One region of the Micromonospora sp. CPCC 205554 genome, then DNA from elsewhere that is predicted to be linked to it. Evidence: riboswitches for the same ligand, from Rfam matches in the RefSeq annotation. Region 1 holds a riboswitch; the other holds the start of a gene.
The links. A riboswitch is a leader RNA that binds a small molecule or an ion and turns the genes downstream of it on or off. The one in region 1 is predicted to bind thiamine pyrophosphate.
Positions count from the first base shown of each region.

Region 2: it holds a riboswitch for thiamine pyrophosphate, as region 1 does, so the genes downstream of both, V6U82_RS24875 (ECF transporter S component) here and thiE (thiamine phosphate synthase) in region 1, are expected to answer to the same signal.

Region 1 is NZ_JBAKHP010000006.1:182,855-187,754, forward strand. Features, by position in the region: gene V6U82_RS11245 (aldo/keto reductase) at 1-38, shown strand, start outside; gene V6U82_RS11250 (DUF559 domain-containing protein) at 665-1,576, opposite strand; TPP riboswitch at 1,695-1,806, shown strand; gene thiE (thiamine phosphate synthase) at 1,801-2,427, shown strand; gene thiO (glycine oxidase ThiO) at 2,424-3,509, shown strand; gene thiS (sulfur carrier protein ThiS) at 3,500-3,700, shown strand; gene V6U82_RS11270 (thiazole synthase) at 3,705-4,478, shown strand; gene V6U82_RS11275 (thiamine phosphate synthase) at 4,550-4,900, shown strand, end outside.
Region 2 is NZ_JBAKHP010000025.1:81,924-86,823, reverse strand. Features, by position in the region: gene V6U82_RS24895 (acyl-CoA dehydrogenase family protein) at 1-365, opposite strand, end outside; gene V6U82_RS24890 (DUF6328 family protein) at 474-974, opposite strand; gene V6U82_RS24885 (SIS domain-containing protein) at 1,066-1,815, opposite strand; gene V6U82_RS24880 (alpha/beta fold hydrolase) at 1,806-2,648, opposite strand; TPP riboswitch at 2,725-2,831, shown strand; gene V6U82_RS24875 (ECF transporter S component) at 2,907-3,497, shown strand; gene V6U82_RS24870 (ABC transporter ATP-binding protein) at 3,615-4,900, shown strand, end outside.

The DNA of each region.
Region 1 (4,900 bases):
CCGACGAGGACCTGGACGCCCTGGACGCCATCCTCTGACGGTCCCTGCCGGTACCGACCCGTTCGCGCGCGTCCGCCCCTCCCGCGCGTCGGGCCTGCGCCCGCACGTTGGGCCTGCGTCCACGCGTCGGGCGTGCGCCCGCGCTTCGGCTTGGGCTGGTGCGCCGGGCGTGTGCCCGCGCGTCGGGCATATGTCCGGCGTCCGCCCTCCCGCGCGTCGGGCGTGTGCTCGCGCGTGGGGCGTGCGTCCACGCGTCGGGCGTGGCGTCCGCGCGTCCGGCTTGCGCCGGCTCGTTCGTCGCTCCCGCGGGTCCGCCCCTCCCGCGCGTTGGGCCTGCGCCCGCCGGGGCTTGCCCGCGCGCGGAGGCACCCATGGCGTTCCACTCAGAGGCAGCGCTCGCGATGGGTGGAACGGCATGGGTGTCAAGAGGGCCTCGAGACACCCATGGCGTTCCACCCGCGGCTGAATCTGGCGACGAGTGGAACGCCATAGGTGTCTGCGGGCGGCCCTCTGACGCCCGCGGCGACTCGGGCGGCCCGGCCGGCGGGGTCAGACTCGTGGCTGAGGGCTGAGGGCTGAGGGCTGAGGGCTGAGGGCTGAGGGCTGAGGGCTGAGGGCTGAGGGCTGAGGGCTGAGGGCTGAGGGCTGAGGGCGCGGAGGCGGATCAGTGGTTTGCGGTGGTGGCGCGACGTTCGGCCAGGGCCTGGCGCACCAGGGCGACTGTGGCGTCGGGACGGCGTAGCACGTCGTCGGCGGTGAACCGGAGCACGACCCACCCGGCCGCGCGCAGCGCGTTCAGGCGCGCCACGTCCCGCCGGAAGTGCGCCCGTTCCCGGTGGTGGTCGCCGTCGTACTCGACCGCTAGGCGGAGTGCCGGCCAGGCCAGGTCCACCCGGGCCACGAAGCGTCCGCCGGCGCGTACCTCGTGCTGGGCGGTGAGCGGGCCGAGGCCGGCGTCGAGGAGGAGCAGCCGCAGCCGTGTCTCCATCGGGGACTCGCTCAGCGGCTCGGCCAGCGCCAGCACCTCGCGCAGCAGCGGAGCGCCCGGCCAGCCCGGACGGTCCGCGGCGTAGGCCCGCAGGGCGGGCAGCTTCACGACCCGGCGACGCAGCAGCGCGTCGACGGTGACCAGCGCCTCGGCGAGTGGGCCCTGCCGGCCCAGGTCGAACGCGGTACGCAGCGGGGTGGTGACGGGCAGCCCGCCGACGAGGGTGCGGTCCTGCTCCGGCAGCGGCGACCGGACCACCCGCAGTCGTGGGTGCGGTCGCAGTCGAGCAGCAGTCGGCAGCAGCACGGTGACCGGCGCGTCGCGGGTGAGCACGTCCGCGCCGGACAACCAGGCGGCGCTGCGTCCCGCCAGCACGGCACCCGGCGGCAGGCGCAACGCCACCGCCTCGCACCACATCCGGTGGTCGTCGGCGCGGTGTCCGCCCCGGTGCACGTACACGTCCGGCAGCAGGCGGACCCACGTCGGCCCGCGCAGCATCGTCCAGGTGAGCAGCCCTTCGGAGACGGCACGACCGCCCCGGAACGGCAGGATCGCCAGGCGGCGCGGGACACGGGCGGGAACGGACATCCCGGCAGCGTGTCGTGACGGGACGGTCACCCGCTGCCCCGATCCGGCGGACGGCTGGTTCCTGGGAAAAACCTCACCCGCTCTTCCGTACCGGCGGGAGGCGTCGTACGGTAGGCCGCAAGTGACCCACGGGAGCCCGGTGTGGACCGGGCTGAGAGGGGGGCTGGGAGCCCCCGACCGTCGAACCTGATCCGGGTAATGCCGGCGCAGGGAGGAGCGTTGCCGTGCCGTCCCTGGGACGACTGCATCTCATCACCGACACCCGGCCGGGGCGTGACCCGCTCGCCGTGCTGCGTGCCGCCCTGCCGGTGGCGGGCGCCGACCTCGTCGTGCAGGTGCGGGTGGAGGACGACGCCACCGACCGGGAGGCGTACGAGCTGGCGTGCCGCGTGACCGAGGCGTGCCGGCCGTACGGAGCGCGGTGCCTGGTCAACGACCGGCTGCACGTGGCGCTCGCGGTGGACGCCGCCGGTGGCCACGTCGGCGCGGACGACCTGCCGGTGGCCGCCGCGCGCCGGGTGCTCGGCCCGGACGCCGTGCTCGGCGCGACCGCCCGGGAACCGGTGGGCGCCCGCGCGGCGGTGGACGCGGGCGCGAGCTACCTGGGCGTGGGCCCGTGCCACTCCACCACCACCAAGTCCGGCCTGCCGGACCCGATCGGCCCCGACGGGATACGCGCGGTCGCCGAGGCGGTGGGCGTGCCGGTGATCGCGATCGGCGGGGTGACCGCCGCGACCGTGCCGGCGCTGCGGGCCGCCGGGGCGTACGGGGTGGCGGTGGTCGGCGCGCTCAGCCTGGCCGCCGATCCCGCGCACACCACCGCCGAGCTGCTGCGGGCGCTGACGCGATGAGCCCGGCCGACGTGGCGGTGGTGGGCGCCGGGCCGGTGGGACTCGCCATCGCGTGGCGGTGCGCGCAGCGCGGACTGCGCGTGGTGGTGCACGACGACCGGCCCGGGTCGGGCGCGTCCTCGGTGGCCGCCGGGATGCTGTCACCGGTCGCCGAGGCGTACTTCGGGGAACACGAGCTGACCGCGCTGCTCGTCGAGTCCGCCGCCCGCTGGTCCGGCTTCGCCGCCGAACTGGCCGGGGCGAGCGGCGTCGACGTCGGCCACCGCACCGAGGGCACGCTCGTCGTCGGCCTCACCGCCGACGACCTGGCCGAGGCGGGGCGGCTGTGGTCGTACCAACGGGGGTTGGGACTGCCGATCACGCCGCTGCGCCCCTCGGAGCTGCGCGACCGCGAGCCGGCGCTGGCGCCGCGCGTGCGCGGCGGCGCGGTGGCCCCCGGCGACCACCAGGTCGACCCGCGGCGGCTGGTCGCCGCGTTGCGCACGGCCGCCGAACGCGCCGGCGTGGAGCTGCGCCCGGCGCGCGTCGGCGCGCTGTCCGACGTGGACGCGCGGGTCACCGTGGTCGCGGCCGGCTGCGGCGCGGCGGCGCTGACCGGCCTGCCGGTCCGGCCGGTGAAGGGCCAGGTGCTGCGGCTGCGCGCGCCCGGTGGCGGTCCGCCGGGCTTCCGGCACGTGATCCGGGGGTACGCGGACAGCGAGTCGGTCTACCTGGTGCCCCGGGACAGCGGCGAGGTGGTGGTCGGGGCGACGGTCGAGGAGCGCGCGGACACCGCTGTCACCGCCGGTGGCGTGCTGACACTGCTGCGCGCCGCCGCGGAGCTGGTGCCGGAACTGGTCGAGTACGAGCTGGTGGAGGCCGTCGCGGGGTTGCGCCCCGGTACGCCGGACAACGCGCCGATCATCGGGCCGCTGCCCGGGCGGGCTGGCGTGCTCGCCGCGACCGGGCACCACCGGCACGGCATCGTGCTCACGCCGGTCACCGCCGACCTGGTCACCGAGCTGATCGTCACCGGCGAGCCGGATCCCGCGCTCGCCCCCTTCACCCCGGACCGCTTCGGGAAGGAGCGCACGTGGAACTGATCGTCAACGGCACCGGCCGGACGCTGCCCGAGGGCGTCACCGTCGCCGAGGTGGTCCGCACCGTCACCGACCGGGAGCGCGGGCTCGCGGTCGCGGTGAACGGCGAGGTGGTGCCGCGCGGCGGCTGGTCGGCGAGCGTGCTGCGCGACGGCGACCGCGTCGAGGTGCTCAGCGCCACCCAGGGCGGGTGAACGGATGTCCACGTTGGAGATCGGCGGGGTCACGTTCGGCTCCCGGCTCGTCCTCGGCACCGGCGGCGCGGCCAACCTGCACGTGCTGGAGCAGGCGATCCGCGCCTCCGGCACCGAGCTGGTGACGCTGGCGCTGCGCCGGGTGGACACCACGCCCGGCGGGTCGGGCGGCCTGCTCGACCTGGTGGAGCGGTGCGGCGTACGGCTGCTGCCGAACACGGCCGGCTGCCGGACCGCCGTGGAGGCGGTGAAGACGGCGCACCTGGCCCGGGAGGCGTTCGACACCGACTGGGTGAAGCTGGAGGTGATCGGCGACGAGCGCACGCTCCTGCCCGACGGGGTGGAGCTGCTGCGCGCCGCCGAGGAGCTGGTGGCGGACGGGTTCACGGTGCTGCCGTACACCTCGGACGATCCGGTGCTGGCCCGGCGGCTGGCCGACGTCGGCTGCGCGGCGGTGATGCCGGCCGGGTCACCGATCGGCTCCGGACTGGGCATCGGCAACCCGCACCACATCCGGCTGATCCGGGCGGCGGTCGACGTGCCGGTGGTGCTCGACGCGGGCATCGGCACCGCCTCCGACGCCGCGCTCGCGATGGAGCTGGGCTGCGACGCGGTGCTGCTGGCCAGCGCCGTGACCCGGGCCGCCGACCCGGTGGCGATGGCCACCGCGATGCGGTACGCGGTCGAGGCCGGGCGCCTGGCGTACGGCGCGGGCCGCATCGCCCGCCGCTTCCACGCGCTGGCCTCCACCCCGGACGAGGGACGGCCCGACCTGTGACCGCTCTACGCGTTGCCGTTCCCGGCGATCTTGGTACGCGCGCGCCCCTGGACGGGCGGCCGGGTACCAAGATCGACGCCGGGCCGACCGGTGTCGTGCTGCTGACCGATCGGCGGGTGGCTCGGAGGTCGCTCGTCGACGTGGTGGCGGGCGCCGTCGGCGGGGGAGTGCGCTGGGTGGTGCTGCGGGAGAAGGACCTGCCGCGCGCCGAACGCCTGGCGCTCGCGGTCGACCTGCGCGCGATCCTCGCCGAGGCAGGCGGCACGCTGATCGTCGCCGGACCGGACCCGCTCGACGGGGACGCGGTGCACCTGAGCGCCGCCGGGCCGTACCCGCCGCCCGCCGTCGGGCTGGTCGGCCGTTCCTGCCACGACGCCGCCGAGCTGGCCCGGCTCACCACCGAGCACTACGCAACGCTGTCC
Region 2 (4,900 bases), on a different contig from region 1:
TTCCGGTCGATCTTCATGCCGAACGCGCCGAGCCCGGCCAGGCCGTGGAACACCTCGTCGGGGATGCGCGCGTCCCGCTCAATCGCCTCGCCGTCCACCTCGGACGTCAGGTACGTGCGCAGCGCGCCGAGGAACTCGTCGGCGCGGGCCACCTCGGCCGGGTCGGGGCGGGGCCACGGGTCGATCAGGTCGAGCCGGAACCGGCCGAGGAACAGTTCCTTGCCGAAGCTGGGCCGGTCCCAGGCCGACTCGCGGGCCGCCTCCGCGACCTGGCGGGCCTCCTTCTCGGAGACCTGGCCCGCCTCGGTGGGCAGCGGCCCCGCGCCGTCGGGTGACTCGGGCCGGCTGTTCTGTGTCGTGGTCACGGCTGCCTCCTCGTCGGTCCGGCTGCGTCGACGCGTGCGACGAAAACGACGCTACCCCCGGGTGTTACCCAGGGGTAGCGCCGCGTGCACGCCCGATTTGGCGGACCGTCAGTCGGTCAGCGACTGAGGGCTGTCGTCCTCGTCGTCGATGTCGTCCTCACCCCAGTTGCGCCGGCTGAACGGCAGGATCGCCCAGAAGATCAGGAACCAGAACCCGGTGAGCGCGCTGAGCAGGAACGCGATCGGCCGGTCCAGCACGAAGTCGGAGACCAGCAGGACCGAGCTGACCATCGCGATCAGCATGAAGAACAGACCGCCGGTGGCCATCCGGTGGGCGAACCGGACCAGTTCCGGCTTGCGCCCCTGGCGGAACAGCGCCCGGTGGAACGCCACCGGGGAAATGATCATCGCGGCGGACGCGGCGGCGGTCAGCAGCGCCAGGATGTAGACGTCGCGCTGGAACTCGGTGGTCCGGTCGAACCCGGCGCTGAACGGCAGCGTCAGCAGGAAGGCGAACAGGATCTGCACGCCGGTCTGCGCGACCCGCAGCTCCTGCAACAGATCGGCGAAGTTGCGCTGCCAGCGCTGCTTCTCGGATTCCTTGGACACTCGCGGACCTCCCCGGGAGACGGCACGGCCGGCGGGGAAACGCCCACCGGCAGGACCGCCTGTGCCCCGTACGGGTGATCACGAAACCGGTTCAGGATCCCCGGCGGATGCGGCCCGCGTACCGTGCCTCCAACTCGGCGTTGTGCTCGTCGCCGCCGGTAATGTTCGCGGATAGGTAGACCGGCGGGCGCTGCCCCGCCGCGACCAGCCGGGCCACCACCTCGGCGACGATCTGCTGGGCGAGCAGCGCCGCGGTGATCGACGAGACCGCGCCCACCGCGCCGCCGCCCGGCAGCGGCAGCGTGGCGTCGCCGTACGGGGCGCCGTTGTCCAGCACCACGTCGGCGAAGTCGGCGAGCTTGCGGCCGGACGGGTGCCGCGACGTCATCCGGGCCGAATGCTGCGCCGAGGTGATCGCCACCAGGCCGTGCCCGCGTTCCTTCACGACGGACGCGAACTCGACCATCGCCCCGTTCACCCCGGAGTTCGAGGCGAGCACGAACACGTCCTGCGGCCGGATCGGCGCCAGCTCGTAGAGGCGGTGCGCCACCGCCGGGTCGCGTTCCAGCTTCGGGCCGAGCACGTCGGCCGGGTCGCCGCCGACCAGCACCAGGTCACGCAGCGCGATCCGGTTGGTGGGCACCAGCCCGCCGGCCCGCCCGGCGATCTCCATGGCCAGCGCCTCGGAGTGCCCGGTGCCGAACGCGTGCACCACCCCGTCGGCTTGCAGCGCCGCCGCGATCAGGTCGGCCGCGTCGGCAACGTTCTGCCGCTGCTCGGCGGCGACCCGGCCGATCGTCTCGGTCACCACCGCCAGGTACGCCTCGGCGCTCACCGACATGCCTCCTCCGTTCCTGCGCACCGGGCGAGGATCGCCTCGGCCAGCGGGCCGGGCGCCTCGTCCGGGATCCAGTGGCTGATCCCGGGCAGCACCACGAACCGGTAGTCACCGGTGACGTGCGCGGCGCACGCCTGCGCGGCCGTCCGGCCGATCGCCACGTCCTTGTCGCTCCAGACGAACGTGGTGGGCACCCCGACCGGGGCGACCGCCTTCATGTCCGTCCCGGTCATCGCGCGGTACCAGTTCAGCGCCGCCGTCAACGCCCCCGGCTCACGCATCGGCTCGGCGTACCGGGCCACCGCTTCGGCGTCGCCCACACCGCTGAGCAGCTTGCGCAGCGTGGCGCCGTTCCACGCCAGCAGCACCTTCTCCGCCGTACCGGGCTTGCGGAACAACGCGATGTAGGCGGACTTGACCTTCTGCCGCGGGTCGGTGGCGAGCGCGTGCCCCATCGCGGCCGGGTGCGGCACCGACACCGCGGTCAGCGTCCGCACCCGCTCCGGGTGCGCCGCCGCCAGGCCCCACGCCACGATCGCGCCCCAGTCGTGGCCCACCACGTGCGCGCGGGCGACACCGAGCGCGTCCAGCACCGCCGCCGCGTCGGCCACCAGCTCCGGAATCCGGTACGCCCCGACGTCCGCCGGACGCGCGCCGGGCGAGTAGCCGCGCTGGTCGAGCGCGTACGTGCGCAGCCCGGCGGCGTGCAGCGCGGGCGTCACCGCGTCCCACTCGCCCGAGTGCTGCGGGAAGCCGTGCAGCAGCAGGACGGGATCACCGCCCTCGGGGCCGCCGGCGCGTACCTCGAACGTCAGTCCCCGCGCATCCACCAGCATGATCGCCACCATACCGACACTCGCCCTGCTGGGCCGGGGCCCGTGGTCGGTGCTAGCGTCTGCGACGAGACAACTTCACATCCGACAGGGGAGCGCACAGCGCTGAGAGTGCGGGCCGGTGCCCGCAGACCCTCGAACCTGATCTGGGTAATGCCAGCGCAGGGAGTTCGGTCGACCTCCAGCCGCGTCGCCGTCCGGTGACCACCGGGCGCGGCGTGCGTCTTCTCCTGGTTCACCTCGACGAACTGGGAGCCAACCGTGAACCGTACCGACAGCAACCGCTGGCGTACCGTCGACATCGTCGTCGCCTCGGTCATCGCCGTAGCCTTCGGCGTCGTGTTCCAGCTCTGGAACATCCTCTGGAAAGGCAGCGACGGGCCGTTCGCCTTCTTCGCCCCGCTCCAGTCGGTCATGTACGGCGTCTGGCTCATCCCGGCCGTGCTGAGCGCGCTGATCGTCCGCAAGCCGGGAGCGGCACTGCTCACCGAGACGGTCGCCTCGACGGTCTCGGTGCTGCTCGGCTCCCCGTACGGGGCGATGGCGATCCTTCAGGGCGCGGTGCAGGGCCTGGGAGTGGAGAGCGTCTTCGCGGCCACTCGGTACCGCAGCTACCGGCCGGTCACGGCGGCGCTGGCCGGGGCGGCGGGCGGCCTCTTCGCCACCGTGTTCGACGTCCTCTACTGGTACCCGGGCACGAGCTGGACGACCTTCCGGCTGCCCTACATCGCGTTCGGTGTACTCAGCTGCCTGGTGGTGGCTGGCCTGGGTGCGGTGGCCCTCACCCGCGCGCTGGCGAACACCGGCGTGCTGGACCGCTTCCCCGCCGGCCGCGACCGAGCCCTGGTCTGACCACCCTCCACCCCCACCCCCGCCCGGTGATCAAGGAGTTTGCGTCCGCCGGGCACGGTTCTCCGGACGCGAACTCCTTGATCACGCAGGCTGGGCCGGGAGAGGGGGTGGTGGGCGGTGAGCGGGGTGGTGCTGCGGGGGTTCGGGTGGCGGCACGGGGGGCGCCGGCGCTGGGCTCTGCGCGGGGTGGATCTGCGGGTGGAGAGCGGCGAGCGGGTGCTGCTGCTCGGACCCTCCGGGGCCGGCAAGAGCACGTTGCTGGCCGCGCTGGCCGGGCTGCTGCCGGAGGACTCCGGCGAGCAGGAGGGCACCGTCGAGATCGACGGGCTGGACCCGCGCAAGGCGCGTGAGCGCGTCGGCATCGTCTTCCAGGACCCGGAGACCCAGCTCGTGATGGCCCGCTCCGGCGACGACGTGGCGTTCGGGCTGGAGAACCGTGGCGTACCCGCCGGGGAGATCTGGCCCCGCGTCGACGAGGCGCTGAACCGGGTCGGCTTCCCGTACGACCGGGACCGCCCGACCGCCGCGCTCAGCGGCGGCGAGCAGCAACGGCTGGCGCTGGCCGGCACGCTCGCGCTGCGGCCGGGGCTGCTGCTGCTCGACGAGCCCACCGCCAACCTCGACCCGGCCGGCGCCGCCCTGATCCGCCGCGCCGTCGCGAACGCGCTCGACCCGGACACCACGATGGTCCTGGTCGAGCACCGGATCACCGAGGCGCTGCCGCTGGTCGACCGCGTCGTGGTGCTGGAACCCGGCGGCGGGGTGCGCGCCGACGGGCCGCCCGAGACGGTCTTCGACGCGCACGGCGACGCGCTGGCCGCCGCCGGGGTCTGGGTGCCGGGCCGCACCGTCCCGCACCGGCACGCCAGCGCGCCGCCCGGCGACGTGCTGCTCACCGCCGACCGGCTCGGCCTCCCACCCCGGCTCGACCCCACCGATCTTCGGGTACGCGCCGGCGAGGCGCTCGCCGTCCTCGGCCCCAACGGGGCCGGCAAGTCCACACTGGCGCTGCTCCTGGGCGGCCTGCTGAAACCCGGAACCGGCACCGTCACCGCGTCGGCGGAACTGGCCGGGCGGGACGCGCGTACTCCCCCGCACCGCTGGCGGGCACCCGCGCTGGTGCGCCGGATCGGCTCGGTGTTCCAGGATCCGGAGCACCAGTTCGTCACCGCCACCGTGCGCGACGAGCTGGCGCTCGGCCCGCGCCGCACCGGTCAGCCCGAACCGGCGGTGACCGCCACCGTGGACGGGTTGCTGCACCGGTTGCGGCTGGACCGGCTCGCCGGAGCCAACCCGTACACCCTCTCGGGTGGGGAGGCGCGGCGGCTGAGCGTGGCGACGGCCCTGGCCACCGCGCCCCGCCTGCTGATCTGCGACGAGCCCACGTTCGGCCAGGACCGGCG